DNA from 3 places in the Arthrobacter sp. Cr_A7 genome. Region 1 is predicted to be linked to each of the others. Evidence: predicted binding sites of a transcription regulator. Region 1 holds the regulator's gene; each other region holds the start of a gene.

The links. Region 1 encodes HrcA, which represses chaperone genes, less so after heat shock. Its sites were predicted from a motif close to TTNGCACTCGNNNNNNNCGAGTGCNAA; they were not measured.
Region 2: a site for HrcA is predicted at 2,404-2,430, ahead of groL (chaperonin GroEL). Genes of this name have one in related genera too.
Region 3: a site for HrcA is predicted at 8,946-8,972, ahead of P2Q66_RS01470 (FmdB family zinc ribbon protein). Genes of this name have one in related genera too.

The regions. Positions count from the first base shown of each region.
Region 1 covers NZ_JARHXQ010000008.1:2,000-11,548, forward strand. Annotated here, with positions in the region: gene lepA (translation elongation factor 4) at 1-1,065, shown strand, start outside; gene hemW (radical SAM family heme chaperone HemW) at 1,102-2,331, shown strand; gene P2Q66_RS00525 (DUF4870 domain-containing protein) at 2,470-2,889, opposite strand; gene P2Q66_RS00530 (DUF3097 domain-containing protein) at 3,008-3,859, opposite strand; gene hrcA (heat-inducible transcriptional repressor HrcA) at 4,037-5,050, shown strand; gene dnaJ (molecular chaperone DnaJ) at 5,135-6,262, shown strand; gene P2Q66_RS00545 (16S rRNA (uracil(1498)-N(3))-methyltransferase) at 6,265-7,044, shown strand; gene P2Q66_RS00550 (GerMN domain-containing protein) at 7,031-7,984, opposite strand; gene P2Q66_RS00555 (PhoH family protein) at 8,343-9,431, shown strand; gene ybeY (rRNA maturation RNase YbeY) at 9,428-9,549, shown strand, end outside.
Region 2 covers NZ_JARHXQ010000361.1:9,946-20,865, reverse strand. Annotated here, with positions in the region: gene P2Q66_RS21250 (sugar ABC transporter substrate-binding protein) at 1-454, shown strand, start outside; gene groL (chaperonin GroEL) at 598-2,226, opposite strand; gene P2Q66_RS21240 (ABC transporter substrate-binding protein) at 2,515-3,786, opposite strand; gene P2Q66_RS21235 (cold-shock protein) at 3,783-3,989, opposite strand; gene P2Q66_RS21230 (LytR C-terminal domain-containing protein) at 4,159-4,830, opposite strand; gene P2Q66_RS21225 (DUF3263 domain-containing protein) at 4,878-5,219, opposite strand; gene P2Q66_RS21220 (uracil-DNA glycosylase) at 5,360-6,130, shown strand; gene P2Q66_RS21215 (siderophore-interacting protein) at 6,145-6,984, shown strand; gene P2Q66_RS21210 (threonine/serine exporter family protein) at 7,037-8,539, opposite strand; gene P2Q66_RS21205 (peptidoglycan bridge formation glycyltransferase FemA/FemB family protein) at 8,607-9,923, opposite strand; gene P2Q66_RS21200 (peptidoglycan bridge formation glycyltransferase FemA/FemB family protein) at 10,047-10,920, opposite strand, start outside.
Region 3 covers NZ_JARHXQ010000029.1:7,747-18,666, forward strand. Annotated here, with positions in the region: gene P2Q66_RS01410 (MFS transporter) at 1-538, shown strand, start outside; gene P2Q66_RS01415 (Lrp/AsnC family transcriptional regulator) at 694-1,197, shown strand; gene P2Q66_RS01420 (MFS transporter) at 1,210-2,460, opposite strand; gene P2Q66_RS01425 (Lrp/AsnC family transcriptional regulator) at 2,613-3,110, shown strand; gene P2Q66_RS01430 (DUF1761 domain-containing protein) at 3,176-3,601, shown strand; gene corA (magnesium/cobalt transporter CorA) at 3,636-4,631, shown strand; gene P2Q66_RS01440 (HNH endonuclease family protein) at 4,639-5,319, opposite strand; tRNA gene P2Q66_RS01445 (tRNA-Ala) at 5,386-5,458, opposite strand; gene P2Q66_RS01450 (hypothetical protein) at 5,609-6,547, opposite strand; gene P2Q66_RS01455 (GNAT family protein) at 6,629-7,249, opposite strand; gene galU (UTP--glucose-1-phosphate uridylyltransferase GalU) at 7,254-8,159, opposite strand; gene P2Q66_RS01465 (5-formyltetrahydrofolate cyclo-ligase) at 8,270-8,911, shown strand; gene P2Q66_RS01470 (FmdB family zinc ribbon protein) at 9,028-9,309, shown strand; gene P2Q66_RS01475 (RcpC/CpaB family pilus assembly protein) at 9,431-10,168, shown strand; gene P2Q66_RS01480 (DUF4011 domain-containing protein) at 10,207-10,920, opposite strand, start outside.

The sequences.
Region 1 (9,549 bases):
CTGGGCGTCGGCGAAGTGGGCTACCTCATCACCGGGGTGAAGGATGTCCGCCTGTCCAAGGTGGGCGACACCGTCACGAACCTCGCCAAACCGGCGGCTGATTCCCTGCCCGGCTACGCCGATGCCAAGCCGATGGTCTTCTCCGGCCTGTACCCGCTGGACGGCACGGACTATCCGGTGCTCCGCGATGCGCTGGAGAAGCTGATGCTCAACGACGCCGCCCTCGTGTACGAACCTGAAACGTCCGCTGCCCTGGGCTTCGGTTTCCGCGTGGGCTTCCTCGGCCTGCTCCACCTGGAAATCACCCGGGAGCGGCTGGAGCGCGAATACAACCTGGACCTCATCTCCACTGCCCCGAACGTGGAATACGAGGTGACGCTGGAGGACAAGAAGGTGGTCCACGTGACCAACCCCAGCGAATACCCCTCCGGCAAAATTTCCGAGGTCCGCGAGCCCATGGTTTCCGCAACCATCCTGGCCCCCAATGAGTTTGTCGGCGCCATCATGGAGCTGTGCCAGAGCCGCCGCGGCGTGATGGGCGGCATGGACTACCTGTCCGAGGACCGGGTGGAAATCCGGTACCGCCTGCCGCTCGCCGAGATCGTGTTCGACTTCTTTGACATCCTCAAGTCCAAGACCCGCGGTTACGGGTCCCTGGACTGGAAGGCCGACGGCGACCAGGTGGCCGACCTGGTGAAGGTGGACATCATGCTCCAGGGTGAGCAGGTGGATGCGTTCTCCGCCATCACCCACCGCGACAAGGCCTACTCCTACGGGGTCATGATGACCACCAAGCTGCGCGAACTCATTCCCCGCCAGCAGTTCGAGGTGCCCATCCAGGCAGCCATCGGCTCCCGGATCATTGCCCGCGAAAGCATCCGCGCCATCCGCAAGGACGTCCTGGCCAAGTGCTACGGTGGTGACATCTCCCGTAAGCGCAAACTGCTGGAGAAGCAAAAGGAAGGCAAGAAGCGCATGAAAATGGTGGGCCGCGTTGAGGTACCGCAGGAGGCCTTCATCGCCGCACTCACCACCGACGAATCCAAGGACAAGGCCAAGAAGTAGTGATGATGGTGGCCGGACACACTCGGGGCCGCAACGATGCCTAGCGTTCTTCCACTCGGCGACCCGGCGCCGTCGGACGGTCTGCTGCCTTCCCAGTCAGCGGAAGGTGCGGCGGACCGGGCGTTCGGGTTGTATGTGCACATTCCGTTCTGCGCCGTCCGTTGTGGTTACTGCGATTTCAACACCTATACCGCCACCGAACTGGGCGGCGGTGCTTCGCAGGATGCCTACGCCAACACGGCGGCGTCCGAGGTGGCGCTGGCGGCCAAGGTGCTGGCCGGGTCCGGGATCCCCGACCGGAAGCTCAGCACCGTCTTCTTCGGCGGCGGCACCCCCACGCTGCTTCCCGCGGACGACCTTGCCCTGATTCTTCGGACGGCCATCGACCAGTGGGGGATCGAGGACGGCGCCGAAGTCACCACGGAGGCCAACCCCGACTCCGTCACGCCCGAATCCCTCGCCATATTGAAGGAGGCCGGGTTCACCCGGATCTCGTTCGGCATGCAGTCAGCGGTTCCGCATGTGCTCAAGGTCCTGGACCGGACGCACACGCCCAGCCGGGTGCCGGAGGTTGTGCAGTGGGCGCGCGAGGCGGGTCTTGCCGTCAGCCTGGACCTGATCTATGGAACGCCGGGGGAGTCCCTGGCCGACTGGCGCCACACCCTGGAAACGGCATTGTCGTACGGTCCGGACCACATCAGCGCCTACGCGCTGATCATCGAGGACGGCACCAAGCTGGCTGCCCAGATCCGCCGTGGGGAGGTACCCGGAATCGACGACGACGACCATGCGGACAAGTACGAGCTCGCCGATGAGCTGATCACCAAAGCCGGGCTGGGCTGGTACGAAGTCAGCAACTGGGCCCGTACCCCGGACCATGCCTGCCGCCACAACCTCGCCTACTGGCGCGGGGACGACTGGTGGGGGATCGGCCCCGGCGCGCACTCCCACATGGGCGGTGTCCGCTGGTGGAACGTCAAGCACCCCACTGCCTACGCCGGCCGCCTGGCGCAGGGCCTGTCCCCGGCCGCAGGCAGGGAGACCCTGGACCTGGAAACCCGGAACATCGAGCGCGTCATGCTGGAAGCCCGCCTTCAGGCCGGGCTTGAGGTGGCTGCCCTGAGCGCCGTGGGTCGCCATGAGATTGCCGGGCTGATTGCCGACGGCCTGGTGGACCCGGCCGCGGCGTTCCGGGGGAAACTGGTCCTCACCCTCAAGGGACGCCTGCTGGCTGACGCCGTGGTCCGCCGCATCCTGCCCGAGTAACCCGCTAAACCAACACGGGGTCAGGTTCTGCCCAAAAACGCGTGGTTATTGGGCAGGGAGTGACCCTCCCCACCCGCACCCTGACCTCGCAAGCTCGGCCAGGGAACCCCGCGGGTGTGGCCCCCTGTTGCTGGAACGCTACTTGATCCAGCGAAGGTTGTACGGGTAGCGGTGCGGCTGGCCGCGGTTGACGTGGATGCCGGCGGCCACGGAGAAGCAGGTCAGGGCGATCCAGATGAGGGTCGCGATCACGGCAAAAATGTTGCCGACCACGGGGATGAACACCAGGATATTGGCCACCACGGCCGCGATGGTGGGCGGGAGGCTGAAGTTGAGGGCTTCCTTGGACTCCTGGGCGGTGAACGGTCCACGGTCCCTGAAAATGAGGAAGATCAGCAGGGCAGGAACGCAGCCGAGGATCCCGCCAAAGTGCGCCAGCGTGGCCCACTGCCGGTCCTCGCCCGCCGTCAGGGGCAGCGCATTCGCCGGGACGCCGTGGTATTCCGAGCGGCCCGCGCCGCCCTGGCTGTCCCTGTGATCACGTGCGTTTTCTGACACAGTCTGTTCCTTCGAGAGTGCAAATGGTGCGAATGCCGGTGGTTGGGTGCGGGCCTGCCCCTTTTTCACAGGCACCGCAGTACCAAGAATACTGGCTATCCGGGTGTTGGCTGCCCAATCAGGGAACAGTGAGGAAGTCGATCACTTCCTCGACCCGCCCCAGCAGGGATGCTTCCAGGTCTGCATAGCTGCGGACGGCCCCCAACAGCTTCTGCCATCCCAGCCCGATGTCTTCCTTCGTGGCGTGGGGCCAGCCGAAAGAGGCCAGGATTCCGGTCTTCCAGTCCTGCCCGCGCGGCACAACGGGCCACTTCTCGATGCCGAGGACAGCGGGCCGGATGGCCTGCCATACGTCCACGTAGGGATGGCCCACGATGAGCACGTTCCCGGCCGCGCCGGGAGACGCCATGACGGCATCGGCAATGCGCGACTCCTTGGAGTCCGGCACCAGGTGGTCCACGAGCACGCCCAGGCGCCGTCCCGGTCCGGGCCGGAAGTTGGCCACCGCGCCGGCCAGGTCGTCAATGCCGTGCAGGGGTTCGACGACGATGCCCTCCACCCGGAGGTCGTCTCCCCACACCTTTTCCACCAGTTCGGCGTCGTGCTTTCCCTCCACCCAGATGCGGCTGGCCTTCGCTACCTGTGCGCGCTGGCCGGCAACCCGCACCGAGCCGGAGGCAGTCCTTCCGGCGGCGGGGCCGGCCGTCGCGGGACGGGGTGCCGGGGGCATCAGGCGGATTGCCCGGCCTTCGAGGAGGAAACCGAAACCCAGCCGGAAGGTCCGTGACTTCCCGCGGCGGTCCTCGAGGACCACCACGTGCATTCCGCCGGACTTTTCCACCCGGGTGACGGCGCCGACCCAACCGGACTGGACGTCCTCCAGCACCATGCCGCGCTCAACGGGCACTTCGGGCAATTGGGTCCGGACGGGCGCGGACATGTCCCGGGGGCCCCAGTTCTGGTAATCCATGGATCGACTCCGCCTAGCGCTAGATCAGTGCCACCGGAATTTCGCCCGGAGCGGTACCAATGCTAACAACGGCCCGAGGCATAATAGACTGTTAGCACTTAGGCATGTCGAGTGCTAACCCTGGTGGTGGCACGGTGCGGGCGGCACGGCCGCCCTGACCCTGGATGGAGGTGGAGTGTGAGCGAGCCACGCAAGCTGGAAGTACTGCGGGCCATCGTGGAGGACTACGTCCACTCCCGCGAGCCGGTGGGATCCAAGGCCCTCGTCGAGAGGCATCATCTCGGCGTCTCCAGTGCGACAATCCGCAACGATATGGCGGCGCTGGAGGACGAGGGCCTGATCACCGCCCCGCACACCAGCGCGGGCCGGATTCCCACGGACAAGGGCTACCGTCTGTTCGTCGACCAGATTTCGGCCGTCAAACCCCTGTCGCAGGCCGAGCGCCGGGCCATCCAGTCGCTGCTGGAGGGCTCAGACGACCTTGACGACGTCCTGGACCGGACGGTCCGCCTGCTGTCGCAGCTGACCAACCAGGTGGCGGTTGTCCAGTATCCGCACCTGAGCCGTGCCCTGATCCGGCACATCGAATTCGTCCTGCTTGCTCCCCGCAAGGTGCTGGTGGTGCTCATCGCGAACAGCGGCAAGGTGGAACAGCGGGTCATCGACGTCGGGCAGGACCTGGGGGACGACGCCCTGGCCGCCTTGCGGACCCGGTTCCTGGGTTCCCTTTCAGGAACGCCGCTGGGCCAGTTGGCCCAGTCACTTCCGGCCGTGGTGTCGGCGGTCAGTCCCAGCCAGAGGCCGGCCGCGCAGGCGCTGGCCCACGGGCTGGAGGTGCTGGCGCACAGCAGCCGTGAGGACCGGATGGTGATGGCGGGAACGGCGAACCTTGCACGGTCCAACGTCGATTTCCCGCTCAGCATCGGCCCCGTCCTGGAAGCCCTTGAGGAGCAGGTGGTCATGCTGCGGCTCTTGAGCGAGATGGCGCAGGACCACCGCGGCGTGGCCGTCAGCATCGGCCGCGAGAACCCCTACGACGGCCTTTCCGAGGCGTCCGTCGTGGCCACGGGATACGGCCCGGACAGCACGGCCAAGATTGGCGTGCTGGGGCCGACGCGCATGGACTATCCCACCACCATGGCCGCCGTCAGGGCTGTTGCCCGTTACCTTTCCCGGATCCTGGGACCCTGACCGGCGGTCCCGGCGCTCAGGCAGCCGGAACCACGGGCAGGGCACCCCGCATGCAGGCAGTACAACAAGGAAGAGATACGAACTTTGAGCAGCCACTATGACGTCCTTGGAGTCTCACCGGAGGCCACCGGCGAAGAAATCAAGAAGGCCTACCGCAAGCTGGCCCGGACCCTGCACCCGGACGTTAACCCGGGTGAGGACGCCGCAGACCGCTTCAAGGCAGTAACCCACGCGTACGAGGTCCTTTCCGACCCCCAAAAGCGGCGCGTCTATGACACCACCGGCAACGAGAACGGTACGGACAACGGATTCGGCGGCGGCAGCTACGCCGGCCAGGGCTTCGCGTTCCAGGACATCTTTGACACGTTCTTTGGCGCCGGCGGCTCCACCGGGCCTGCCTCCCGTGTCCGCCGAGGACAGGACGCCCTCATCAGTGTCCGGATCGACCTCCGCGATGCGGTGTTCGGCGTCAACAAGAAACTCGAAGTGGACACCGCGGTCACCTGCCCCACCTGCGAGGGATCATGCTGCCGGCCCGGCACCCACCCCGAACGGTGTGACATCTGCGGAGGCAGCGGCCAGGTCCAGCGGGCCGTTCGCTCCATCCTGGGCCAGGTCATGACGGCTGCGCCCTGCGGCAGCTGCGAAGGCTTCGGCACCGTCATCAAGGACCCCTGCAACGAATGCAGCGGCCAGGGACGGATCCGGAGCCGCCGGTCCCTGACCATCAAGGTTCCCGCCGGCGTGGCCACCGGCACCCGGATCCAGCTCTCCGGCCAGGGCGAGGCCGGGCCCGCCGGCGGACCCTCCGGTGACCTTTACGTGGAAATCCGCGTCAACAATGACGCCACCTACGTCCGCGACGGAGACGACCTCCACGCCACGCTGAACATCCCCATGACGGCCGCAGCGCTGGGTACAGAGGTAAGCCTTGAGACCTTCGACGGGACCCAGGAAATCGACGTCAAGCCCGGAACGCAGTCCGGTGAGATCATCACCCTCCGCGGCCTCGGCGTTACCCACCTGCGCGGCTACGGCCGCGGCGACCTAAAGGTGCACCTGCAGGTTGAGACCCCCGCAAAGCTGGATGCCGCCCAGGAGGACCTGCTGCGGCAGCTCGCCAAGATGCGCGGCGAGCAGATCACCGAGGGCAAACTCGCTGCCAGCGGCGGCATGTTCGCCAAACTCCGGGACCGCCTCGGTAACCTGTAGCGGTGAGCAACCCCGTCTTCTTCACTCCCGCCGGGTCCCTGGACGGCGTCGCGCCCGCAACACGCTTCATCCTGGAAGGACCCGAAGCCAGGCACGCTGTTGCGGTTAAACGGCTGTCACCCGGTGAAGCTGTGGACATCGTGGACGGTGCCGGCACACGGATGAGCGGACGCGTCACCGCGGCTTCTTCCTCGGCTCTGGAGGTCGAGTGCACGTCGGTGGCTGTCGAAGACCGCCCCGATGTCCGGCTGGTCCTGGTCCAGGCGCTTGCGAAGGGCGACCGGGACGAGCTGGCCATCGAAACGGCGACAGAGCTCGGAATCGACGCCGTCATTCCGTGGCAGTCCGAGCGTTCCATCGTGCGCTGGAAAGGTGACCGGGCCGCCAAGGCCCATGCCAAATGGCAGTCCGTTGTGACTGCGGCGGCCAAGCAGGCACGCCGGGCCTGGGTTCCCGAGGTCCGGCCCGCCGTCGACACAGCCGCCCTGTCCGCGGCCGTCGAAGCCGCCGGCCTGGCTGTCATCCTTCATGAGGACGCCGTGCGGCCACTGCGAAACGTCCTCGAAGCATGGGATGGAGCGGGGGGAGCGGCGCCCCGGGAAGTGCTCCTGATCGTGGGACCGGAAGGCGGCATCAGCCCCCGGGAAGTCACGAAACTCTGCGACAAGGGTGCCGTGACAGCACTCCTGGGCCACCACGTCCTGCGCTCATCAACGGCCGGGCCTGCCGCCGTCGTCCTTGCCAGCGACATCCTGGGCCGCTGGAAGGCTACCGCACCTTAAAGGCCCGTGTGTCCTCGTACTGGTCCGGCTGGTCGCCAGTGCCCGCCTGGGAGACCCGCAGCTCGTAGTCACCTGGCGGCAGGTTAAGCGCCAGGGTGAACACCCCGGCCTGTCCCTGTTCAGCAGACGCGGTGGTCTCGCCCGTGAGGAACGGCTCCTTGGCGCCGTTGTCCCTGGACTGGAGGATCTGCCAGCGGAGCTTGCCGCCTGCCGTTGTGTTGCGCCCGGTGATCTTGACGCTGCCGCCGCCCACTTCCACGTTTTCCTGGGGGTCAATAATCCAGACGGGTGCAACAAGGCCTGCGGTGCGCGTCATCAGGGCGCCCAGCTGGATGTGGTCAAAGGCCACGTAGTCCGTATGTCCGTCCACCAGGATGCGCACCCGGATCTGCTGGCCCGAGTCGATCAGTCCTGAGCTGGCAGCCGCGGCCGTCGCCGTATACACCAGCTGCTGGATGGCCCGGGCAGCCATGTCGGCGTCGAGATTGCTGTTGAAAGCATCCTCGGACACATCAACAGTGATGACGTCCTTGCCCGAAATCGACGTGGCGAGCTGGCTCGGGTTCTGCCACGGGGTAAAAAAATCAGGGTCGAGGGGTTTGTCGGACATCATGGCCCGCAGTGCCCGGGTCACCGGATTTTCCTGGTCCGGTACATCCCGGAATTCCCGGTAAAGGAAAACCCCGCTGTCGCTGCGGCCGATCCAGTACACCGGCGCCTTGTTGGAGGACTGGGTGGTTTCCAGCGGCGCGCTGGTGGACGGAGGCTGTGCGGTGCCCGAGGCGGCCGGACCTGTGAGCGGCGTGGCGGTGGGTGACGGTCCCGCTTCGGCAATGCAGCCCGTCAAGGCAGGGACGGCAACAAGGACACCGGCAAGCACAAGTGCGCGCGCGCGGCCCAGGGCACGGGCGGCGCCCTTGGGCGCAGCGGTTTCCGGCACTTTTGTTGCCTGTCCTTTCCTTGCATGGAGGGCCGATCCCCGGGCGGCCTGGTGTTCCAGCTGCAGCTGGATTTCCAGCATGGCACAACGCGCGGGGCCCAAGAGCCGCGGAGCGGCACTGGCGGCCAACTGCAACGGGAACGATATGAGGCCGATATGAAGTTGATACCTTATGACGCAACCACCGCCGCGGCGGGCCCTTTTGTGCCCTGCAGGGCAGCCTCCCTATATCCGGCCGTGGGACGCTCTGGCGTAAGATGGAAGGATCGCTGGACGGGGAGAACGGGCAACGGCCTCCGCGCAACAGCCCAACAACTGAACCGACCTCGAGGGGACCACAGGCCTGCGGGCCAGCACCATGACTGAATCAGCTAACGGAAAGCGCCGGCTCACCACCGGAGAGGGCACGCCCGGGGAGTTCCCCCATTCCCTTCCCGGCATCCGGACCGAGGTAGTCCTTTTTGACAACTCCGATCAGATGGTCCAGTCACTCGGCAGCCATGATGAGGCGTTGCGGTACATCGAGGAACAGTTCCCGGACGTTAATTTCCACGTCCGCGGCAACGAACTCTCCATCAGCGGTCCCACCAGTGACGTACCGCGGATCATGCGGCTCCTCCATGAAGTCCGCGGCCTCGTTGCCCGCGGCACGGTGATCAGTCCCACGGTGCTCCAGCAGCTGGTGGCCCTCTTGCGCACCCAGTCCCTGCAGAACCCCGTGGACGTGCTGACCCATGACATCCTCTCCAGCCGCGGCCGCACCATCCGCCCGAAAACCCTGAACCAGAAGAACTACGTTGACGCCATTGACGACAACACCGTGATCTTTGGTATCGGACCGGCCGGAACCGGCAAGACGTACCTTGCCATGGCCAAAGCGGTCCAGGCGCTGCAGCAAAAAGAGGTCAGCCGGATCATCCTGACCCGTCCGGCGGTTGAAGCCGGGGAACGCCTGGGTTTCCTCCCCGGAACCCTGAGCGACAAAATCGATCCGTACCTCCGTCCGCTCTATGACGCACTGCACGACATGATGGATCCCGAATCCATTCCGCGGCTCATGGCAGCCGGCACCATCGAGGTGGCACCCCTTGCCTACATGCGCGGCCGCACGCTCAACGACGCCTTCATCATTCTCGACGAGGCGCAGAACACCACGCCCGAGCAGATGAAGATGTTCCTGACGCGGCTCGGCTTCGGCTCGAAGATGGTGGTCACCGGTGACGTAACCCAGGTCGACCTGCCCTTCGGCACCCGGTCCGGACTGCGGATCGTGGAGGAAATCCTGACCGGCATCGAAGGCGTGAACTTTTCGGTCCTGGACGCGGCCGACGTCGTCCGGCACCGCCTGGTGGGCGACATCGTCAATGCCTACAGCATCTGGGACGATGCCCAGCGCCGCCGCGTCAAACATTCAGCAACCAAAGAAAAACGGGGGGAACACGCTTGAGCATCGAGGTGAACAACGAGTCCGGCGTCCAGGTTGACGAAGCGGAACTCGTTGCGCTGTCCCGGTACATCTTCGAACAGCTCTATATCCATCCCCAGGCAGAACTGTCGATCCTCCT
Region 2 (10,920 bases), on a different contig from region 1:
CACCACCGGCAGCAGCATCAAGATGCTCCGCGCACCAAGTGTCGACGGCTCGGCCGCGAAGAACGGCATGTACTACAAGCCCACCATGTTCTGGTCCGCCTCGTCGCGCTCAAAGCACCCCGAGGAGGCTGCGACGTTCATCAACTACCTCACCAACAGCCCGGAGGCCGGAGGCATCCTGATGACGGACCGCGGCGTGCCCACCAACCCGGAGATCGTTGACAGCATTACTCCTGCGCTGAAGCCTGCGGACACCACCGTCGTGTCCTTCCTCAAGGACATTTCACCTGACATCCAGGAAGCACCGCCGGTTCCGCCGGTAGGGGCCGGCAGCGTGCAAAACGTGATCAAGCGCTACACGGATGAAGTGCTGTACGACCGCCTCACCCCGCAGGCTGCGGCGGAGGCCTTCAAGAAGGAAGTCGAGGGGATGCTGTCCAGCGCCAGGAAGTAGCAAAGGCACTGCCCGGCCGGACCACCACGCAGTGCCGGACCACCACCCGGCCCGGCAACCGCTGACCGCACAACGACAAATGCGGCCCCCTCGCAGAGGGGGCCGCATTTGTCGTATCAGCGGGACAGGTCCCGGCAGGAAGGCTAGAAGCCGCCCATGCCGCCCATGTCGTCGCCGCCGCCAACGGGAGCGGCGTTCTTCTCGGGCTTGTCGGCCACAACTGCCTCGGTGGTGAGGAACAGGCCGGCAATGGAGGCCGCGTTCTGCAGGGCAGAGCGGGTTACCTTGACGGGATCGTTGACGCCGGCAGCCAGCAGGTCGACGTATTCGCCGGTGGCTGCGTTCAGGCCGTGGCCTGCGGGCAGGCCGCGAACCTTGTCAACAACAACGCCCGGCTCGAGGCCGGCGTTGAAGGCGATCTGCTTCAGCGGAGCGTCGATGGCAACACGGACGATGTTGGCGCCGGTTGCTTCGTCGCCGGACAGCTGCAGGTTGGCGAATGCCTTGGCGCCGGCCTGGATGAGGGCCACGCCGCCACCCGCGACGATGCCTTCTTCAACAGCAGCCTTTGCGTTGCGCACTGCGTCCTCGATGCGGTGCTTGCGCTCCTTGAGCTCAACCTCCGTGGCGGCACCGGCCTTGATGACTGCAACGCCGCCGGCCAGCTTGGCCAGGCGCTCCTGCAGCTTCTCGCGGTCGTAGTCGGAGTCGGAGTTCTCGATCTCGGCGCGGATCTGGGAAACGCGGCCGGCGATCTGGTCGGCGTCGCCTGCACCCTCGACGATGGTGGTCTCGTCCTTGGTGACAACAACCTTGCGTGCCTTGCCCAGGAGTTCGAGGCCGGCGTTCTCCAGCTTCAGGCCGACTTCCTCGGAAATGACCTGGCCGCCGGTGAGGACGGCGATGTCGGCGAGCTGTGCCTTGCGGCGGTCACCGAAGCCGGGGGCCTTGACGGCCACGGACTTGAAGGTGCCGCGGATCTTGTTGACGATCAGGGTGGCCAGGGCCTCGCCCTCGATGTCCTCGGCGATGATCAGCAGCGGCTTGTTGGACTGCATGACCTTTTCCAGGACAGCAACCAGTTCCTTGACGTTGGAGATCTTGGAGTTGACGATCAGGATGTACGGGTCCTCGAGGACCGTTTCCTGGCGCTCTGCGTCCGTGACGAAGTAGGCGGAGATGTAGCCCTTGTCGAAGCGCATGCCTTCGGTGAGTTCCAGCTCCAGGCCGAAGGTGTTGGATTCCTCGACCGTGATCACGCCTTCCTTGCCAACCTTGTCCAGGGCTTCGGCAATGAGGGCACCGATTTCGTCGTCACCGGCGGAGATCGAGGCCGTAGCGGCGATCTCTTCCTTGGTTTCGATTTCCTTGGCGGAGTTCAGCAGCTCGGCGGTGACGGCCTCAACGGCCTTCTCGATGCCGCGCTTGAGGGACAGCGGGTCGGCGCCGGCAGCAACGTTGCGCAGGCCTTCCTTGACCAGGGCCTGTGCCAGCACGGTAGCCGTGGTGGTGCCGTCGCCTGCGACGTCATCCGTCTTCTTGGCAACTTCCTTGACCAGCTCGGCGCCGATCTTCTCGTAGGGATCGTCCAGCTCGATCTCCTTGGCGATGGAAACACCATCGTTGGTGATCGTGGGGGCGCCCCACTTCTTTTCGAGGACGACGTTGCGTCCACGCGGGCCGAGGGTGACCTTAACGGCGTCGGCGAGGGTGTTCAGGCCCCGCTCAAGGCCGCGGCGTGCCTCTTCATCAAATGCAATGATCTTGGCCATAACGGCAGTAGTCCTTTCGGGACAGTCGTTAAGATTGAACCTTCGCTGCAGTGCCCGCGACGGACGATCCTTTGCCGGCGGCCTCTGTACGCCTCCGGGTGGGGATCTCACTCCAGTTAGGTGTTTCTTCGCTCCTTGACCGCTGCCGTGCGCCGCCCGGCGGAACCAGGCCTTGCTTTAGCAGTCGGTACGTCAGAGTGCTAACTCAATAATTAGCACTCCCCACGTGAGAGTGCAAGCGAAAGAGGCCCCCAACCGGCAGTCCGCCCTGGTATTCGCCGAGGGCGATCAGCTCGCGGCGCGGCCCGCTGTCTCCCGGCCGCTGGGCGCGGGAATGTTGTCGGCCCCGTATGTAAACACCATGAAGTTGGCCGTGGTGATGTCTCCGTTGTCGTCAAACGCGACCGGGCCGGATTCGCCGTCGTAATTTATGACGCCAGCCGATGCCAGTCCGGCCAGGCATTCCTTGTAGGAGGCGCAGGCAGCAGCCGCGGGGGTATGCGCCCCAGCCACTCCCCCGGACACGCTGATCAGGTTCGCCGTGACGGAGCGGCCTGCATCATCCTCCGCCATGGCGGCAGCCAGGGCAGCAAGGGTAACGGCGTCGTATGTCTCGGCCGCGAACGATACGTCCTTCAGTTTTCCGTCGACGGCCAGCAGCCGCTCCTGGAATCCCGCGGAGGGAAGCTGCCCCGGAACCACCGCGCGGGCGCCGTCGAGTGCCCTGGCGCCCAGCGTGGACCCGTACCGGGCGAAGGCGCCGTCGCTGATGATGATGCGGTCCCCGGCTACTCCGGCATTGTTCAGTTCTGCCAACGCGCCCTGCGCACCCTCGCGTGCAATCAGGATCACCGCATCGGATGCGGCTTTCGCTGCCTCACCGGCGGCTCCGCCGGCCTCCCCCGGCGTGAACCCCTCCGTCGCCGCAACCTTGAGTCCGGACTGCCCGGCGGCGTCGGAAACAGCCGTCGAAACGTCCTTGCCGTAGGAGCCCTCCTGGTACAGCACGGTGACAGTGGCGGCGCCGGCATCCTTGGCGAGTTTGACCAGGACGGGAGCCTGGGCCACATCCGCGGCCGCTGTCCGGAAGTAGTAGCCGCCGGAGTCGGTGCCGGTGAGGCCCGCCGCAGTGTTGGCCGGTGAGATCAGCGGCGTGCGTGCCCTGGACAGGACGTCGATGGTTGCTTCGGCGTTGCTGGAATCGGTGGGCCCGATCACCACGTCGGCCTTTCCGGCTACCAGGGCGTGCGCCTGGGCTGCCGCGTCCTGGTCCGTGGCGACGGGGAGGAGCTCCACGGGCCGGCCCTTGTGGCCGCCTGCGTCGTTGATGTCCTTGACTGCGAGCCTGGCCGCTGCCAGCTGGGGTGCGTTGAGGAAGCTGCTGTCACCGGTGTTGTCCAGGACCAGGCCCACGCGCAGGATGCCGTCCCCGGACGCCTCCGCTGCTTCGACGCGCGCGTTGCCGGTCACGCCGGAACACGCCGTCGCGGCCAGGAGGGCGCACAGGGAGAGGGCAAGCGCCGGACGGATCCGGGCGGCGGGGCGGAACAGCGGCTTCACTCGGCTGGCCGGACGCTTTCGGCCTGGGGGCCTTTCTCGCCTTCGCCGACTTCGAGCTCCACCCGCTGGCCCTCGTCGAGTGCGCGGTAGCCCTCACCCTGGATGGCGGACCAGTGGACAAAAATGTCGTCCCCGGACCCGTCGACGGTAATGAAGCCGTAGCCCTTCTCCGCGTTGAACCACTTGACGGTTCCCAATGCCATGATGACCAACTCTTTCCGTTGAGACCGGGGAACCCGCGCCGCTGTCTGCTGCCTGGCCCCGGAACGAAGCCTGAATTTCACTCTAGCCAATGCCGGGCCGGCGCCGCAGTCAGCGTAGGGCAGGGGCGGCAAACGTTACTGATGCGTGACCGGTGCCACAGAAAATGCCCTAGCGGTAGCCCGGACCCAGCACCACAACCAGCGGCACCTGGAACTCGGTGCTGCTTACCAGGGTGGGCACTCCCAGCAGTTCCGCCAGCGCCTGGGCGTTCGCCAGCTGGCCGGCACCGGAGTAGAAGATGGTGGAGCCCTGCTGCGGCGCACCGGCCCAGTTGCCCACCTGTCCCAGCGTCCAGCCGTCCGCCTGGACCGTACCGCCCACGCGGCTTGCCAGCCCCGCCGTCCCGGCCGCGTTGTAGACGGCTACCGGCTGGGTCCTGTCCAGGAAAACCGGTGCATCAGCCGAGGGAGTGGGCTCAGCTTCGGCCTCGGCACTGGGCGAGGGCTCGTTCGAGGCGGACGGTACAGCTTCAGCGGAGGGTGTTGCGTTGGCGGAGGGCTCTGCCGGGCTTTCCTGGGCGGCGGGTTCCGTTGCGCCGGTGTCCGCCAGCGGGCTGGCCGCCAGGCTTGACGCCTGGCTTGACGCCTGGCTGCCCGTACCGCCGAAGCCCATCTTGGGAAGGATCAGGAAGGACACCACGCCAATGGCCAGGGCCACGAGACCCACCGCCAGGATGAGCCACAGCCGCACCCGGGCCGGGGCGGAAGCCGTGCGGTGGACACCTTGGCGCGACGAGTTCTCGGGGACCTTGTCGAATTCATCGCGGGCGTATTTGGTCATGATGGAAGGACATCCTTGGTGATTGCTGCTGAAGGGCGTGGGGCGTCCTAGGCGTCGGACCCCAGGCGCCGTGCGGTGCGTGCACGGTGGCGAGACGTACGTAGTCTACGCAATCTCTTGACCAGCATGGGATCGTGCGCCAGGGCATCCTCGCTGTCGATCAGCACGTTGAGCAGCTGGTAATAGTGCGTCGCGGAGAGGTCGAAGAGCTCCCGGATGGCCTGTTCCTTGGCTCCGGCGTACTTCCACCACTGCCGCTCGAGGGCAAGCATCTGCTGCTCGCGCTCACCCAGCGGCGAGTCCCGAAGGGTGAAATCGGCCAGGAGCTGGTTCCGCGGCTCCTGCTCCGGCACATGTCCGGGCATGTGTTCCCGGGCCGGTTCCGCCACGGCACACTCCTCCGCTGGTAGGGGCAAATGTCTTACCCCCATGCTACGGACGAATAACAGCGTTGTCATTTGCGCCCGGGTCCAGGCAAGGAAGCAACGCGACAACCATCCCGGCGGCGTTCCCCTGCAAGAATGGAACGATGTTTGAATCAGACGCCTTGTTCGAACTGGAGCGTGAACCCGCCGACGCCATCGATTTTGCCGGGCTTGCACACCGCCCGCTGGCAGACCTCGTGGCGCCCGACTGGGCTAATGCGCTGGCCGGCGTGGAAGGCGACCTTCGGCAGGTCCTGTCCTTCCTGGCCACAGAAGTCGCGGCGGGGCACCAGGTCCTGCCGTCGCCGTCGAACGTCCTGCGCGCCTTCCGCCAGCCCTTGGCCGGCGTGAAAGTCCTGGTGGTGGGGCAGGATCCCTACCCGACGCCGGGTCACGCCGTGGGCCTTTCCTTTTCCGTGGACAAGCGCACCCGGCCCATCCCCCGCAGCCTTGCCAACATCTACCGGGAGCTGGAGGATGACCTCGGCATTCCGGCGCGGGTCCACGGCGACCTGTCCGCGTGGGCGGAGCAGGGGGTGCTGCTGCTGAACCGGGTGATGACGGTGCGTGCCGGGTCGGCAGGTTCCCACCGCGGCAAAGGCTGGGAGAAAATTACGACGGCGGCCGTCGCCGCTGTTGCCGGCCGCCGCTCTCCGGACGGGTCGCCCGTGCCCCTGGTTGCGCTGCTGTGGGGGAAGGAAGCCGAGTCGGTCCGCCCGCTCCTGGGCCGCACACCCATTGTGTCCAGCGCCCATCCGAGCCCGCTGTCCGCTTCCCGCGGCTTCTTCGGCTCCCGCCCCTTCAGCCGGGTGAACCAACTGTTGCGGGAGCAGGGCGCCCTGGACGTAACCTGGGAACTGCCGCCGGCCCGTTAGCTTAGGCTTGCCTTATGAGCATTGTTCCCGCAGCAACCAGCGCCAGCAAGAAGACCCGTCCGCAGATCAACCTCGAAGTAGTGCGCAGGGAAGAGCTTTCTCCGCACATGGTCCGGATCGTCGCAGGCGGGGAAGGCTTTGGGGACTTCGTCAACAACGGCTTCGTGGACCGGTACGTCAAGATCGTTTTTCCGCAGCCCGGAGTGGAATACCCCGCGCCCCTGGACCTGTGGACCATCCGGGAGACCATGCCGCGCGAACAGTGGCCCTATACCCGCACCTACACCCTCCGCTGGGTTGATCCGGCGGCCCGCGAACTGGCCATCGATTTTGTGGTCCACGGCGATGAAGGGCTGGCAGGCCCCTGGGCGGCCAAGGCCCAGCCAGGCGACGCGCTGACCTTCACCGGCCCGGGCGGCGCCTACAACCCCAACCCGGACGCCGACTGGTACCTGTTTGCCGGCGACGAGGCGGCACTGCCGGCCATCGCGGCGTCCTTGGAAGCCCTGCCGCCGGAGGCCACCGGCCTGGCGTTCCTGGAGGTGGATTCCGACGCCGACATCCAGCTGATTGCCGCGCCGGCCGGGGTGCAGATCACCTGGCTGGCCCGCAACGGCGTCCCGGCAGGTTCCAGTGACCTGCTGGTCAAGGCGGTAGCGGACGCCGAATGGCCCGGCGGAACGGTGGACGTTTTCGCCCACGGTGAGCGCGGCTACATGAAGGCACTGCGGGACGTGTTCTTCACGCAGCGGGGCCTGGAGCGCCGGCAGGTGTCGCTGTCCGGCTACTGGGCGCAGGGCCGGGTGGAGGACGCCTTCCAGGCCGAAAAGAAACTGCCGGTCGGGCAGATCTGACGCGTCCGCCGTGGGACCGGCCACGGCGGGAGGACAGCGCCGCGGGGTACGCCTAGCGGCGGCGGGCGCGGCGCCGCTCGTTGCTGGCCAGGCTCCTGGTCAGCGGCCGGGCGAGCGTGTCGCCGAGGACGATGCCTGCCGCCGTGCCCAGGACGATCGCACCGGCGCTCAGCATGTTCCCGGCACCAACCAGGATTTCCGACTCTTCAACCGTGAGCACGTACATGGACCGGAAGATGGTGAGGCCCGGCAGCAGGATCAGCGCGGCGGGCACCGCAACCACCAGCTGGGGCGCGCCCATCCGAAGCGCCACGACGCGCGCCAGCAGCCCGATGACCACGGCGGCGAGAGCGGGCGAGAACCGGTCGCCGATGCCCAGCAGGCCGCCGCCGAGCAGGACGAGATAGCCTGCGACGCCCACAGCCGCAGTGGGCAGCAGGAGCTGCCAGCTGGTCTGTTCCGTGATACCGATGGCCATCACGGCCACTGCCACGAAGATGATCAGCACCCACAGGTCGTAGGCGGGCGGGAAGGTCTGGGTGACATCGATCCGCTCCATGCCGGTCAGTTCGCCCACCACAAAGGCCACGGCGATGCCCGCCACGATGGCGCCGAACGTCAGCAGCGTCGAAAGGAACCGCCCGGCCGCCGTGACCGGGAAGCCGTTGATGGCGTCCTGGACGGAGGAAACGAGGCGGCCCGTGGGCAGGAGCAGCAGGATGCCGCCCACCACCACGATGGCCGGCGAGGTGGTCAGCCCGAACTGCCAGAGGAGCAGTGCCAGCTGGGTCACCACGAAGGAGCAGCTGGCCGTGATAAAGAAGTCCGGCACCCGCCACCGCCCCAGCTGCCGGGCCAGCAGGCTCACGCCGATGTTGGCCGCAAACGCAATGGCCGACGACACCGGCCCGCCTCCAAGGACGCCCACGAACACGGCAGCGAAAATGCCGAAGGCCACCGTGACCATCCAGCGGGGAAACGGTTTGGGGCTGGTAATGGCCTCGTTAAGCCGCCGGATGGCCTCATCGCGGCCCACTCCCCCGGCCACGATGTCGGTCACCAGCTGGTGCACTTTGGCCAGTCCGGCATAGTTGTTGGTCCAGGAGCGGACGACCCGCAGCAGCGCAATCGGCGTCTGGTCCTTGGGCGCATAGTTGATGCCCACGGACTGGTTGGTGATGTCCACCTCGATGTTCTTCAGTCCCAGCGCGGCGGTGACGGCAATGATGCTGGTCTCCACCTCCAGGGCACCGGCCCCGTACCGGAACATGGTTTCGGCGAGGTGCAGGGCGAAGTCAAGGGTCTTGCGGGCGGACGTGTCCACACCGCCTACCTGGATGGTGGGGTTGGCGTAGGGGCTGCCGGCGAGCCGGTCCACGATGCTCAGCGGCGCCGTCGGAGGGTTCTCGCTCTGGACCAGCCGGCGCAGCATCCTCTTGGCGGCGGCGTTCTGCCTCAGCTGGGCGGGAGTCAGCGGCTCCGTCTTGGGCAGGCCGTCAGTGTGCGGCCTGCCTTTGGGGTACCCGGCCCCGGGGTGTTCGGGCAGGTCTGTCATGGTTCCCTCCTCCCAATGCAGGTGAACTGTTCGGTTGTGTGATCAGTGGGCTGGTGCAGGCAGCCGGTCAGGCGGAGCGCCTTCCGGGCAGCTTGCCCAGCAATGTCCGGGCCGCTGCGGCGGCCGCGCGGGCCAGCCGGTTGGCGTGGAACACGGCGGGCCGGACGGGCAGCACGAAGTCGCCCACCAGTTGGACCACCTCGCCGCCGAAGCCCTTCTTGAAGGCGTAGCCGCCGTGGCCTTCCTGGTCCTGCCCGGAGATCCCGAATGTCCCGTAGAAGTTGTAGCGCGGGTACCCCTTTTCGAGGGCGTGCAGCATCATGCCCCAGTACAGCGAGGTGGCGCCGTTGAAGTAGATGTAGTCCTGGACGGTGCCGCCGATGACGCACACCACCTCGTCGCCGTAGCAGACGAAGTGGATGGCTGCCACGGTGGCCACTCCCACCGAGTCGGGGAAGCGTTCGATGTCCTTTAGGCTGCGTTCGTAGCTGTCCACGAGGTCCTGGACCACCTTGAGCCGGTTGGCCTTCTTCTTGCTTCCCGTCTCCTCCACCTCGCGGCGGAGGTCCGCGGCCGTGGCTGACTCGGCGGCCAGGCGGTCAGTGATGGACTTGCGGTAGGCCGGGATGTCGATTTTGGCCATCATGAGCTTGGTGAACTCGGGTGATGTGGTGCGCAGCAGGTGCTCGTAGTACGCGCGTTCGCGGTACACGAAACCCTTTTCGTCGCCGGCGTGGCTGAGGGCACCGTAGAAATCATCAAGGGTGTCCAGGGTGGCCTGTTCCAGGAACACGCCATTCTTCTCTGCCTTGCGGATGGCTTTACGGGTGCGGTAGCTGGTGCCCATGATGAGCTCCTCCGCGTCCTGGATGCCTTCGAGGCTCTTGATAAACATCCAGTTCACGTTGACGAAGTTCATGTCCAGGCCCTGGTGCTGGAACCCGAGCCCTTCGAGCCGGGCCACCAGGGGCCGGTTATCCTCCACCTCGGGATGTTCCGCGCCGTCCTCGTCACGGGCAATGTATTTGAGGTTCGGCGAGATCCGCAGTTCCGCGGCCTTGCGTTCGCCGCCCCGCTTGCGGAGAAGCTCGACGACGGCGCGCACCAGTTCGGGGTCGTCGTAGTCCATCAGGGGGCCCTTGGCGCATTCACACACCGTGTATCCCAGGCGGGTGGTGGTGAAGTTCAGCTTCCCGGCCGCCACCAGTTCGCCGTCGCGCCGGACTCCGAAGAGTTCCACCTGCTGCCCGCGGGCGCGCTGGAACCGGGCAAAGTCGACGGACTGCAGGAAGCTGTTCTGCGGATGCTTCAGGGCGAAGGCCTCAAAGTCGGCATCGCTAAGGACCGCGAATTCAAGGTCTGTGGCGGTAGGAACTGGAGTCAAGGGAATTACCTTCTTCATATCTCTTTCCGGCCTGCAGGGCAGTCGCGGGGCGGGACGGTGTTCGGGCGGCGGCGCAGCCGCGGTGTGGCTGATCTCCAGGACGGCCTGGGGTTCGGCGTGTGGTCAGTAGAACTGCTGGCCGGTCCGAGCCGTTTCAATCCGGCGGAACACCCGTTCAGCGCCCTTGACCCACAGCCTGTGCCGGAGGGGAGCCAGGACGTAGTCGTGGCACCCCACAAAGTCGGTCACCGTTTTGGTGAAGCTGGTCTTGAACATCCCCATGCCGTAAAGCGTGTGGCTCTTGTCCTTGATGCGGGAGGACGGCGGTGTGCCGCAGAAGTCGTATTCGGTGCAGCCCAGTTCCTGCATGCGGCGGATGGCCGTCCACTGCACCAGGTGTGAATCGCCGTATTGCTTGCGGTTCTGCGTGGACCCGCCGTCCTTATAGGTTGCCTTGGCGCCGTAGTTGATCACGAAGGCGCCGACGCTGGGTTTCCCGTCCTCGTAGGCAAAGAAGAAGTGCCCCTGGCCGCGGTCGCAGAACTCATCCCAGAACGCGGCGTAGTAGTCGTAGCTGCGCAGCGGCATGGACCCCTTGGCCTCAACAGTGTCCGCCATCAGGTCGTAGAGTGCCCGGTACGTTTCAGGGCCATGTTCCTTGCGGACCACCTCGCAGCCTTCCCGTTCCGCACGCCGGATGGCGTTGCGGGCGCGGGAGGAGATGGCCTTGAAGACGGCTTCTTCAGGCTGGGAGATGTCCAGCAGTGCGGTGGAATCGTTGGACTGGATGTTGGGTGCCTTGACCAGTCCGGCGGCGGCAATCTGTGCCTGGGCATCGCCGGAGTCAATGATGTCCGGTTCCACCTTGATGGTGAAGACGTTCAGTTTGCGGCTGCGGGCAAACGCGGCACAGGCGTCGAGGGCTGCTTTCAGGTCGTCCGCCGCCGCGAGGTCGGGGCCCTTGATGAGGTACCACAGCCGGCCGAGCACGGGGAAC
Region 3 (10,920 bases), on a different contig from region 1:
ACTGTACGTCCAGGCCTTCCTCATGATGGGCGGCTTCGTTGCCGTTTACAACTACCTGGGCTTCCGGCTGTCCGGCGAGCCCTTCAGCCTTCCGGCCACCCTGATCAGCCTCATCTTCCTGGCCTACCTGTCCGGCACCGTCTCCTCGCGCTGGGCCGCAGGGCTGACGGTGCGCTTCGGACGGCGGAACATCCTGCTCGCCGGTCTGGGCCTGTCGACGGCGGGACTTGCCTTGACGCTGGCGCCGTCCCTCGCCCTGATCCTGGCAGGCCTGGTGGTGTTCACCGGCGGATTCTTTGCCGCGCACAGCATCGGGGCGGGCTGGACGGGAGCCATCGCCAGCACCGGACGCGCCCAGGCCGCATCGCTGTACAACCTCGCCTACTACCTGGGGTCCAGCGTCATCGGCTGGGCCGGCGGCCTGGTTTTCCAGTCCTGGGGATGGAATGCCCTGGCGGTGACCGTTATGGTCCTCGCCTGCCTCACGGCGGCCGCTGCCGCCGTCGTCCATTCCCGGACGGAACGGCCCTCCGCCTGACGCGCCGCAGGATCTGCCGCCTTCCAGCCTGAGCGAATTATCTGCTCCTCAAGGAGTGCCAATGTTCCTGAAATTCGGCCGTGCACGCTCATTCGGGCGTGAAAGCGCGGTATCCGCGGTCTAGGATGAACGCACCACCCTTGGAAGGAACCGCAGTGAGCACGAATCCCAGGAACACCAGGCCGGGAGCCCACCTGGAGCCGCTGGACGCCATCGACGAACGCCTGCTGGCTGCCCTCGTGGAGGACGCGAGGATCTCCAACAAGCAGTTGGCCGAACTGGTGGGCATAGCCCCCTCCACCGCCCTGATGCGGACGCGCGCCCTCTCGGAGCGGGGCATCGTGCAGGGCTACGAGGCCAAGCTCAGCCTCTCGGCCATCGGCAGGTCGGTGCAGGCGCTGGTTGCCGTGCGGCTTCGGGCCCACGACCGGGACCAGATTGACCGTTTCACCGCCCGGGTGCCGCACCTGCCCGCCGTGTTGTCCACTTTCCACACCTCCGGCTCCGTGGATTACCTGCTGCACATTGCCGTCGGAAGCACGGAGGACCTGCGGGACTGGGTGCTGGACAACCTCGCAACGGACCCCGTGGTGGGGCATACCGAAACCACGCTCGTCTTTGAGCACATCCAGGGCAACCACGGGCCACTTCCGGAGTAGTGGAGAGTTCGGCTAGCCCCTTCCGGGGTGGCGGCGCACCGTGTGCGCCAGTGTCACGACGGCCAGGGCAAGCGCCGCCGTACCGCACACGGCGACGAAATTGCCCACGGCAGCAGCCTGGCCGAATACCCCTGTTGCCCAGCCGAGCCCCAGGACCGGGACGGCACTGCCGAGGTAGGTGATGACGTACACCGTGCTGACAATCTGGGCGTGGCGGGCAGGCTCCACCCGGGCAGCCACCTCGTTGAAGACGGTGCGGAATGCCAAACCCTGGCCGGCACCGGCCGTCGCCGCCGCAAGCACCAGCAGCACAGGACTGTGCCACGCGCCGGCGGCGCCCAGCAGGAAGACGGATCCGCCAAGAACGGCCAGTCCGGCCGGAACGACGTAACGGCCGCGGACAGCCAGCAGCTGGCTGAGGGCTGACGTGCCCAGGGGGAGGCCTGCGAGCAATCCAATCAGCGGCCGGGATTCCGTCCCCAGCACCTGGGCGAAGTAACCGGGAGCCAGTGAGAGGCAGAACCCGAAAACAGCAAAGCTGAGGAAGCCGACGGCGGATGCCAGCCAAAATGCTGCCCGTGCGTCCTGCGACACGGACGGGCGCCGCGGCGCCAGTGCCTGCAGCGGCCTGGACGGCGAGGGCAGCATGATGGCCGGACGGGCCCGGAGCAGGTACAGCGGCACCAGAAGCGCGGCCAGCACCACGGAGTACACGGCGTAGGGAGCAGTGGTGGCTGCGGGCAGCAGGGACAGCAGCCCGCCGATGGCCGGGCCGGCAGCTACCCCACCCGCCGAGGCCAGCAGGGTGAAGCGGGACGCCCATTCCGGGCGGGACGGCAGCAGTTCACGCAGGGCCGCCGCGCTCGCACCCGTGGCCAGCGCAACAGCCACCCCTTGCAGCGCGCGCCCGGCACACAGCCCTGCCAGCGAACCCGCCCCGGCGAAGACCCAGCCGCCCGCCAAACCGGTGACCACGGCGAGAAGGAGTGCAGCACGGCGTCCGATGTGGTCCGACCAGTGCCCGGCCAGCATCAGCGTGGCCACGAGGGCAAGGACGTAACTGGCAAAAGCAGCCGTCACGTCCAGGGCGGAGAGCCCTAGCCCGGCCTGCAGGAGCGGGTAAAGCGGGGTGGCAAGGTTGGCTCCCACCAGAAGGACAAAAATGACGGCGCCCGCCATCACCAGCCGTGCCGTAGTGGAGGCATCCCATCCCGCTGCTGCGGACGGAGCGGGGCGCATACGGAGTTCGCTGAAGACCGTCATGAGGCCGCCTTCCGGTTTTGCCGCGGCGGGTGGTCCTTGTGGGAGCCCGGCGCGGCGTGAATAGGTGATGGCTCCAGAATGGAGCACTACTGCTCGTTTGAGCGGAAATACATGGAAGAATTGAGCAGGATCGTCAAAACCTGCACCCGCCGATGATGGAGAGTGACCATTTGGACAAGCTGGACCCTACCGACCTGAAGATCCTCCTGGCGCTGATCCGCGATCCCCGGATCCAGGTGGGCGAGCTGAGCGACTCGGTGGGTGTTGCCCGCAACACCGCCCAGTCCCGGGTCCGGCGGCTCATCCGGGCCGGAGTGCTGCGCCCGGGCGGGCGGGAAGTTGACCTGGAGGCAGTGGGCTATGACGTGGTGGCCTTCGTTACCATCGAAGTTTCCCACCGCGAGCTGGACGGCGTGGTGGCGGCGCTGCGGCTGATCCCCCAGGTCCTGGAGGTCCACGAGATATCGGGCCGCGGCGACGTCTGGTGCCGGGTGGTGGCCACGGATACACACAACCTGCAGGCGTCCCTGCGGCAGGTCCTGCGGATCAAGGGCGTCATCCGGACTGAGACTGTCCTGGCCCTGCACACGCACATCCCCTACCGGACCGAGCCCTTGATCAGCGGCCTCGCCAAGGCTGCGGGCAGCTGACCACTCCATCCCCGACGACGCTCCGCATCCCGGCCGGCGGCGGCCGGACGGCTAGGATTTCGAGAATGGATTGGCTCTCTTACGTTTCACAGATCAACTGGCTTGCGGTGCTGCTTGCCTTCGCGGCAACGATGGCCATCGGCTTCGTCTGGTACATGCCGGCGGTGCTGGGCAACCGGTGGATGGCCGCCATCGGCAAGACCGAGGACGACCTGAAAAACATCAGCGGCGGGGCCGGGATCTGGCTCCCCATGATGGTGGCAGCGGCGCTGACTGCCATCCTCCTTGCCGTCCTGATCAGCAAGCTTGGGCTGGACAACGCCCTGGCCGGCGCCTGGTTCGCCCTGGTTGTGGGGCTTGTTTTCAGGGCGGGCGGCCACGCCATCCACAATGGTTTCGCCGGGCGCCCGGCCGCCGTGACGCTGATCGACTCCGGCCATGACCTGGTAGCCATGACAGTCTCAGGGGCCATTATCGGAGCCATGTCCTGAGCATGCGGCCTATGCAGACCGGAGGCACCCGCCCATGACCATCATCGACAACGCTGTTTACGTGGACGGCGTGCGCCATGCCGAACCCGAAAACCTGGAGCAGACGTTCGAGACCCTGGCGCACCACGGCGGTATGGCCTGGATCGGGCTGTACCGCCCTACCGCCGAGGAGATGGCGGCAGTGGCCGCTGAGTTCGGGCTGCACTCCCTTGCGGTGGAGGACGCCATCTCCGCACACCAGCGCCCCAAGATGGAGCGCTACGAAGACAACCTGTTTACCGTCCTGCGGCCCGCCCGGTACCTGGATGCAAGCGAGACGGTGGAATTTGGGGAACTCCACATCTTCACCGGAAAAAACTTCGTGGTCACGGTGCGGCATGCGGAAATGGCCGGCGTGGCCCGTGTCCGGAAACGTTTGGAGGCACGTCCGGATCTTCTGCGGCACGGCCCGGAGGCAGTGCTGTATGCCCTCCTGGACAGGGTGGTGGACGACTACGCTCCCGTGGTGGCCGGGCTTGAAAACGACATCGACGAGATCGAGGACCAGCTCTTCAGCGGCGACACCACCGTGTCGCGGCGGATCTACGAACTGGCCCGTGAAGTAATCCAGTTCCAGCGTGCCATCCACCCGCTGCCGGACATGATGCACCAGCTGAAGCGGGGGTTCGCCAAGTACGGTGTTGAGACCGAGCTCCAGCACAGCCTCCGGGACGTGGAGGACCACGTGGAACGGGTGATTTCCCGGGCAGACTCCTTCCGGGACCTCCTGCAGAACGCCCTGACCCTGGACGGAACCCTGACAGCGAACCGGCAGAACGAGGCGAGCGCGGTGCAGAACGAGCAGGTGAAGAAGATTTCCTCCTGGGCTGCAATCCTGTTTGCGCCGTCGTTCGTGGCCGGCATCTACGGCATGAACTTCGACCACATGCCCGAGCTGCACTGGGACCTGGGCTATCCGATGGCCATCGGCCTCATGGCGGCGACGGCCTTGGCCATGTACGCCATCTTCAAGAAGAAGGGCTGGCTGTAGCCGGCACCTAAACGCAGCCGGCCAGGATTCCGGCAATGGCGTCGCGCTCCGCCGGGGTCACCCACAGCCGGTACTTCGCCTTCACGGAGGTCTGCCGGGCAACATACTCGCAGCGAAACGCCTTGTTCGGCGGGAGCCACGTCGCGGCGTCCTTGTCACCCTTGGCACTGTTGGTGGGCCCGTCCGCGGCCATCAGGTTCAAGGGGTCATTGGCCAGTTGGCGCCGCTCTTCGTCGCTGAGTTGCCGGGCACCCTTCTGCCAGGCATCGGAGAGGGCAACGATGTGGTCGATCTGGACCGCGGTGCTGGTGTCCTGGCCGCGGACAAAACTGATGGTGGTGCCGGTGTACTTGTCGGCCAGCGTGCCGGTGGCCACCACACAGTTCCGCGTGCCGGGCTTGAACGTCTCACCCTCAAGGTCGCGGGCGAGGATGTCGTTGCGGGTATCGCAGCCGTTGCGGTCCACATCCGCCCATGCGGGCCCGAACTCGTCCCGGCTGTAGCCGGTCTTCGGTGCCCGGCCCTTGACCGGAATGGTTTCCAGCCGGGCAAGCGCGGCAGCGGCTTCTTCAGGGTTGGATGACGACGGCGATGCCTGGGCCGCAGCATCACAGCCGGCGAGAGTGCCTGCAAGCAGAAGGCTGGTAAGAACGGCTATGGACCTGGCAGCGGAGAAGTTGATCGTCATGTTCCTTCACGGATGCGGCGCGCCCGTGGCCTGGACCGTGCTTTTGTGTGGAGACCGTGCATTGTGTGGAGCTAAGGAGATTCGAACTCCTGACCTCTTCGATGCGAACGAAGCGCTCTACCAACTGAGCTATAGCCCCGGAACTGGCCGCCCTCGCGGTGCGTGTGCGGAACCGGTGACCCTAGGCTACAAATTTTCCCCGCTCAATGCCAACCGGCGCGCCAACGGATACGCATCCAAGGTGATTACCGGCGTCGGGCATTGCATTGGGGCCCGCGGCACGTGCTTCCTAGGCGCGGCGGCGCTGCAGGACGTCGTCGAGGTTGCTGAGGGCGCTCTGCGCCTTGGTGAGCTGCTGGTCCTCTGCTGCCGCCGGGGCAGCAGGCGGAGCGGCTGCCGCACCCTGCTTCAGGGAGGGCTTGCCCACGGCTTTCGGGGCCGCCGGCAGCTCAAGCGGTCCGGGCTCCGGGCGCTCGGCCTTGGCAGCTTCCACGTACACGGGCTTGGGAACCTCAACGGGCTCCCATGGAGTGCGTGAAGGAGTTTTCGACGCCGCTGCTGCCGCACTGGCATCACCCGCAGCCACGGCTACAGCCAGTGCCGCCGCGCGAAGTTCCTGTGCTGTCAGCTGCTGGGCCTTGGGCTGGTGCGCCTCGGCATCAAAAAGGGGGCTTTCCGGGCGGGCAGGAGCAGCTTCAGGCTTGGGCGGGATGTGCTCGGTGGCATCAGGGCGCCGAGCCGGTGCACTCATTGCCGAGCGAAAGGCCGCATCGACTTTCGCCTTGCGGTCCCGGATAGCCAGCCAGCGCAGAATGGCGACGGATGCCGCGGTCAGCGCTGCGCAGGTCAGCGGGAGGACGGGCGAGCCGAGCCCGAAGGGCAACAGCACCCCGGAGACAAACGCCGTCAGCAGGGACAGAAACCCGACGAGAGCCAGGGCCGTACGGCCGTAGCGGATCCGGAAACGGCCCGCAGGTGCGGGGCCGCCGGCACTGGAAGCCGGTCCGGCGCTCTTCCTGGTTTCCATTGCTTTCTCCTGCTGGGCGGCGATTTTCAGTACCAAACCGGCTGGTGGTTCAGGTCTTTCATCGGCTGGTGCGTCTGCCGGAAAGTCACCGGCGGGCTGGAACTGGTGCCGGCGGTTCCGGAGGACGTACGGGGCAACCCACACAATCCAGAGCACGACGGCAACCACAAGGATCACTGAGCTGCTAAGGGGGAAGTCCACACTCAAAACCGTATGAGCATCACATGGTATGGCGTGGCATTAGCTTCGGTGTGTCGCGGCCCGGCTCGCAAATGAGTGGATTTATGACGGGCGGGACGCCAGCCAGGGGCCCAGCAGGCCGTCCGGGACTTCCTCGGACGTCAGTGCGAAGGACCGGTGGTCAGCCCAGTCGCCGTTGATGTGCAGGTAGCGGGGACGGTACCCCTCGTCCCGGAAACCCAGTTTCTCCACCACCCGCAGGCTGGGCCCGTTTTCCGGCCGGATATTGATTTCCATCCGGTGCAGCCCCAGCGTCTGGAAACAATGGTCGGTGACGAGCGCCACCGCAGTTGGGGCGATGCCCCGCCCGGCTTTCGCCTGGTCCACCCAGTACCCCAGCGTTGCCATCATGGCTGATCCCCACACGATGGACGAGACGGTCAGCTGGCCGATGATGACCGGATTCCTGCTGCCGGGCACGCGCTCGGTAATGACGAACGGCAGCGCAGTGGCCTGGGCCGCCTGCGCATTCAGGGAGCGCACCATCTGCCGGTAGTCCGGCAGGCCTCCGCGCGGGTCAGGATTGGACGCTTCCCACGGTGCCAGCCACTCGGTGTTGCGGGAACGGACTTCAGTCCACTCTTTTTTGTCCCGGTACCTGATGGGGCGCAGGACCAGGTCGCCGCATTCCAGGGTTACGGGCCAGACAGGGCCAAGGCGCATGGCGCTACTTGGAAAGGCCGCTGGTGAAGCCCGGCAGCCACTCCCGCAGGCCGGGACCCAGATCGTCGCTGTCGATGGCGAGCTGGACGCACGCTTTCAGGTAGCTCAGCTTGTCGCCTGTATCGTAGCGGCGCCCGCGGAACACCACGCCGTAGACGCCGTGGCCTTCGCCGTCACCGGTGGCCAGTTCCTGCAGGGCGTCGGTCAGCTGGATCTCGCCGCCACGCCCCGGACCGGTGCGCTCAAGGACACCGAAGACGGCCTGGTGCAGCACATAGCGGCCAATCACGGCCAGGTTGGACGGTGCTTCGTCGGCGGTGGGCTTCTCCACCAGCCGGTTGATGCGCACGTACCCTTCGCCGTCGATCTCCTGGATATCAGCGCAACCGTAGGCGCTGATCTGTGAGGGTTCCACTTCGATAAGCGCGACGACGGAGCCCCCGGTTTTGGCCTGCACGTCGATCATGGTGCTGAGCAGTTCGTCCCGGGCATCGATGAGGTCGTCGCCCAAAAGGACGGCGAATGCCTCGTCGCCAACATGCTGCTTGGCGCGAAGCACCGCGTGGCCCAGGCCGTTGGGGTCCCCCTGGCGCACATAGTGGATGTCACCGAGGTTGCTGGCCGCCTGGATGGACGCGAGCTTCTCGGTGTCACCCTTGTCCGCCAGCGTGGACTCCAGCGCCGGGACGCGGTCAAAGTGGTCCTCCAGCGCCCGCTTGTTCCGTCCCGTGATCATCAGGACATCGTTGAGACCCACGTGGACGGCTTCCTCAACCACGTATTGGATGGCAGGCTTGTCCACCACGGGAAGCATTTCCTTGGGCATGGCCTTGGTGGCAGGAAGGAACCTGGTACCCAGCCCGGCAGCGGGGATGACGGCTTTGCGAACTCTCGGGTTACTGGTACTCACCGGACTAATCTAACGTCAGCGTCAAGCATTCAGTAATCTAAGGACCGGCCGCCACCTGCCTGGGGGCGCCACGGAAACCGCCAAACGGCGGGCAACGGAGGACATGCACCATGCCTGAAAAGACGAACACGAGGCACGCCTTCGACGCTGCCGCCAAGGACGGCATCCGCACAGCGCACCGGCGGCGCAGGGCAACGCTGACTCCCGCCGATCTGGAGGCCGCCGGGGCTGCCCTCGCCGTCCACGGTGCGGCGTGGGCGGAATCCCTCTCCGGCGGGAAGCCGGCCACGTTCTGCGTGTACCTGGGCATCGGTGTGGAACCGCCCACCCTTCCCCTGATCACCGCCCTCCACGGCAACGGCCACCAGGTCCTGCTTCCCGTCTGCGAACCCGGCAGGGAACTCAGCTGGGTTTTCTGGAGCCCGCAGGCCGGGTTCGAGCGCAGCAAGTATGCGCCCATCCTGGAACCTGCCGGGCCCCGGCATGGGCCCGATGTGGCGGGCGAAGCGACTGCCCTGTTCATCCCAGCAACCGCAGTGGATCTTGAGGGCAACAGGGTGGGCCAGGGCGGCGGCTACTATGACAAATTTCTTGGTCATCTTGCGACCGCCGGGAAGGAAATTCCGCTGGCCGCTGTTATCTACGACGATGAACTGCTTCCGGCCGGGCACATTCCCGCTGAAGAGTTCGACCGTCCCGTACCCGCCGTCCTGGCACCGTCCGGGCTCAGGTCGCTCGCCAGCGGAGTTTGAGCCCAGGTGGCGGGGGCGCCGGAGGATGATAGAATTAGCACTCAGGCCCTGCGACTGCTAATGGATTACCAGGTGGCAGCACGGGACCTCTCGTTTGCCCAAGAGGAGGAGCACCAGTGCCAACATATGCTTACGCCTGCAAGGATTGCGGCCATGCCTTCGATATTGTCCAGTCTTTCTCGGACAGCTCATTGACGTCCTGCCCCGAGTGTGAGGGCACCCTGCGCAAGAAGTTCAACAGCGTGGGCGTCGTGTTCAAGGGCTCGGGCTTCTACCGCACCGACTCCCGCGACTCCAAGGGCAGCACCGTGTCTGCAGCTCCCGCGGCGCCTGCGTCCACCGCACCGGCTCCCGCAGCTGCCCCAGCGGCCTCCGTTCCGGCGGCTGCCGCCAGCTGATTCAGCGTCCGCCATTTCGACGGCGGCCCCGCGCCTTGTGACTGGACGTCCCCTTCGGATGTTGTCCACATAGGAGCGGGGCCGCTGTCGTTTGCTTTTGCAACGCCCTTAGCGTGGGGTTATGCCTGCACACCCGCTTCGCGCCCGCCGGGACACCCCCGGGTTCCTCCACCGCAACCGGAGGCCCCGTCCTGCCCGCCGTTCCAGGACCAGCCGCCCGGCTGCGAAATTCGCGGGATGGCTGAGCCGCAACCGGCGCCTTGCCGTCGCACTGCTTCTGTGCGCGGCGGCAGCACTCACGGTCCATCAGCTGACTCCGGCACCGGTTTACACCGTGAGCGCACTGGCTGCCGCCCGGGACCTTCCGGCCGGGTCGGCCATGGCGGCGGCAGACCTTGCCCAAGTACAGGTGCCTCCGGGCATGCTGGCGGACGGGTTCCTCCGCGACCAGGCCGAGGCGGCCGGGAAACAACTGGCAGCACCGCTGCGCAAGGGCCAGTTGCTGACGGACGCCCAGCTGGTGGGTCCCGGCCTGCTGACGGGCAGCGCGCCGGGTTCAGCTGCCGTTCCCTTGAGGATGGCCGACCCCTCGTCCATCCAGCTGGTGTCCCCGGGCCAGCTGGTCAACGTGGTACTGACAGCAGCCAACGGCTTCGACCAGCAGGAACCGTCGGAGGTCCTTGCATCCGGTGTGCCGGTGCTGTGGACGTCCACAAAGGGCGGCCAGGGCGGGCAATGGCTCGGAACCCAGGAGACCGACGGGCTGATTGTGGTGGCCGCCGATGCAGCACAGGCAGCCCGGCTCGCCGGGGCGTCAACCCAGGGCAAACTGTTTTTCGTCCTGGTGGGACCTCCCTGACCGGCCGCAGAAAACTACTCCCGAGCTACCGCTCGGCGTCAGCCCCAGTGCGGCGGTTTCTGTTCCTTCAGCCAGGCGTCGTGGTCGTCCTCGCGGTCGCCCCAGGCGCGGGGATCGTCTTCCGACGCCGTCCTGGGCAGGATTCCCTCGGTACCACCCTGCACGGGCCCGGGAGCCGGAGCGGCCGCGGTGTCAGCCGAGGCCGACCTGCCGTCGGCAGCGCTGTTGTTCTTCTCTTCGCTGGCCATGTGGCCCGCCTCCTTGCTGCTGTCCGTTTCACCCTGCACCGGCTCACCCTCTACGGGCTCAACCCCGGCGTGCCCGCCGGCAGGCTGCCCAACCTGGGCGTCGGCCATGTCGCCGGCCCGGCGTCCTGAAGCCGGGCGGGTGGAATGCCTTACGTAGGAAACCGGGGCGGGCTGAGCGGCGTCAATATCATTGAGCGCCTGATCAACGTCGTCGTCAAGGAAACCGACAGACGCCGGCCGCGCCGGAAGCGCCATCTTTTCCAGGCCCAGGTACCCTGCGATCCGGTCAGCGCAGGCTGACGGATCGGTGAACACCTCAATGGTCCACAGCGGCATGTACCGCCAGCCCAGGCGCTCCAGCAGCTGCGGCCGCAGCCGGCTCCGCTCCCGGACACTCATGGTGCGGTACTGTTCGGTGCCGTCGGACTCAATGGCCACAGGCCACGGGAGGTCGGCGTCGTCCTGGCCCATGGTGTTGAGTGGATCAGCGGCTGCCACCACATC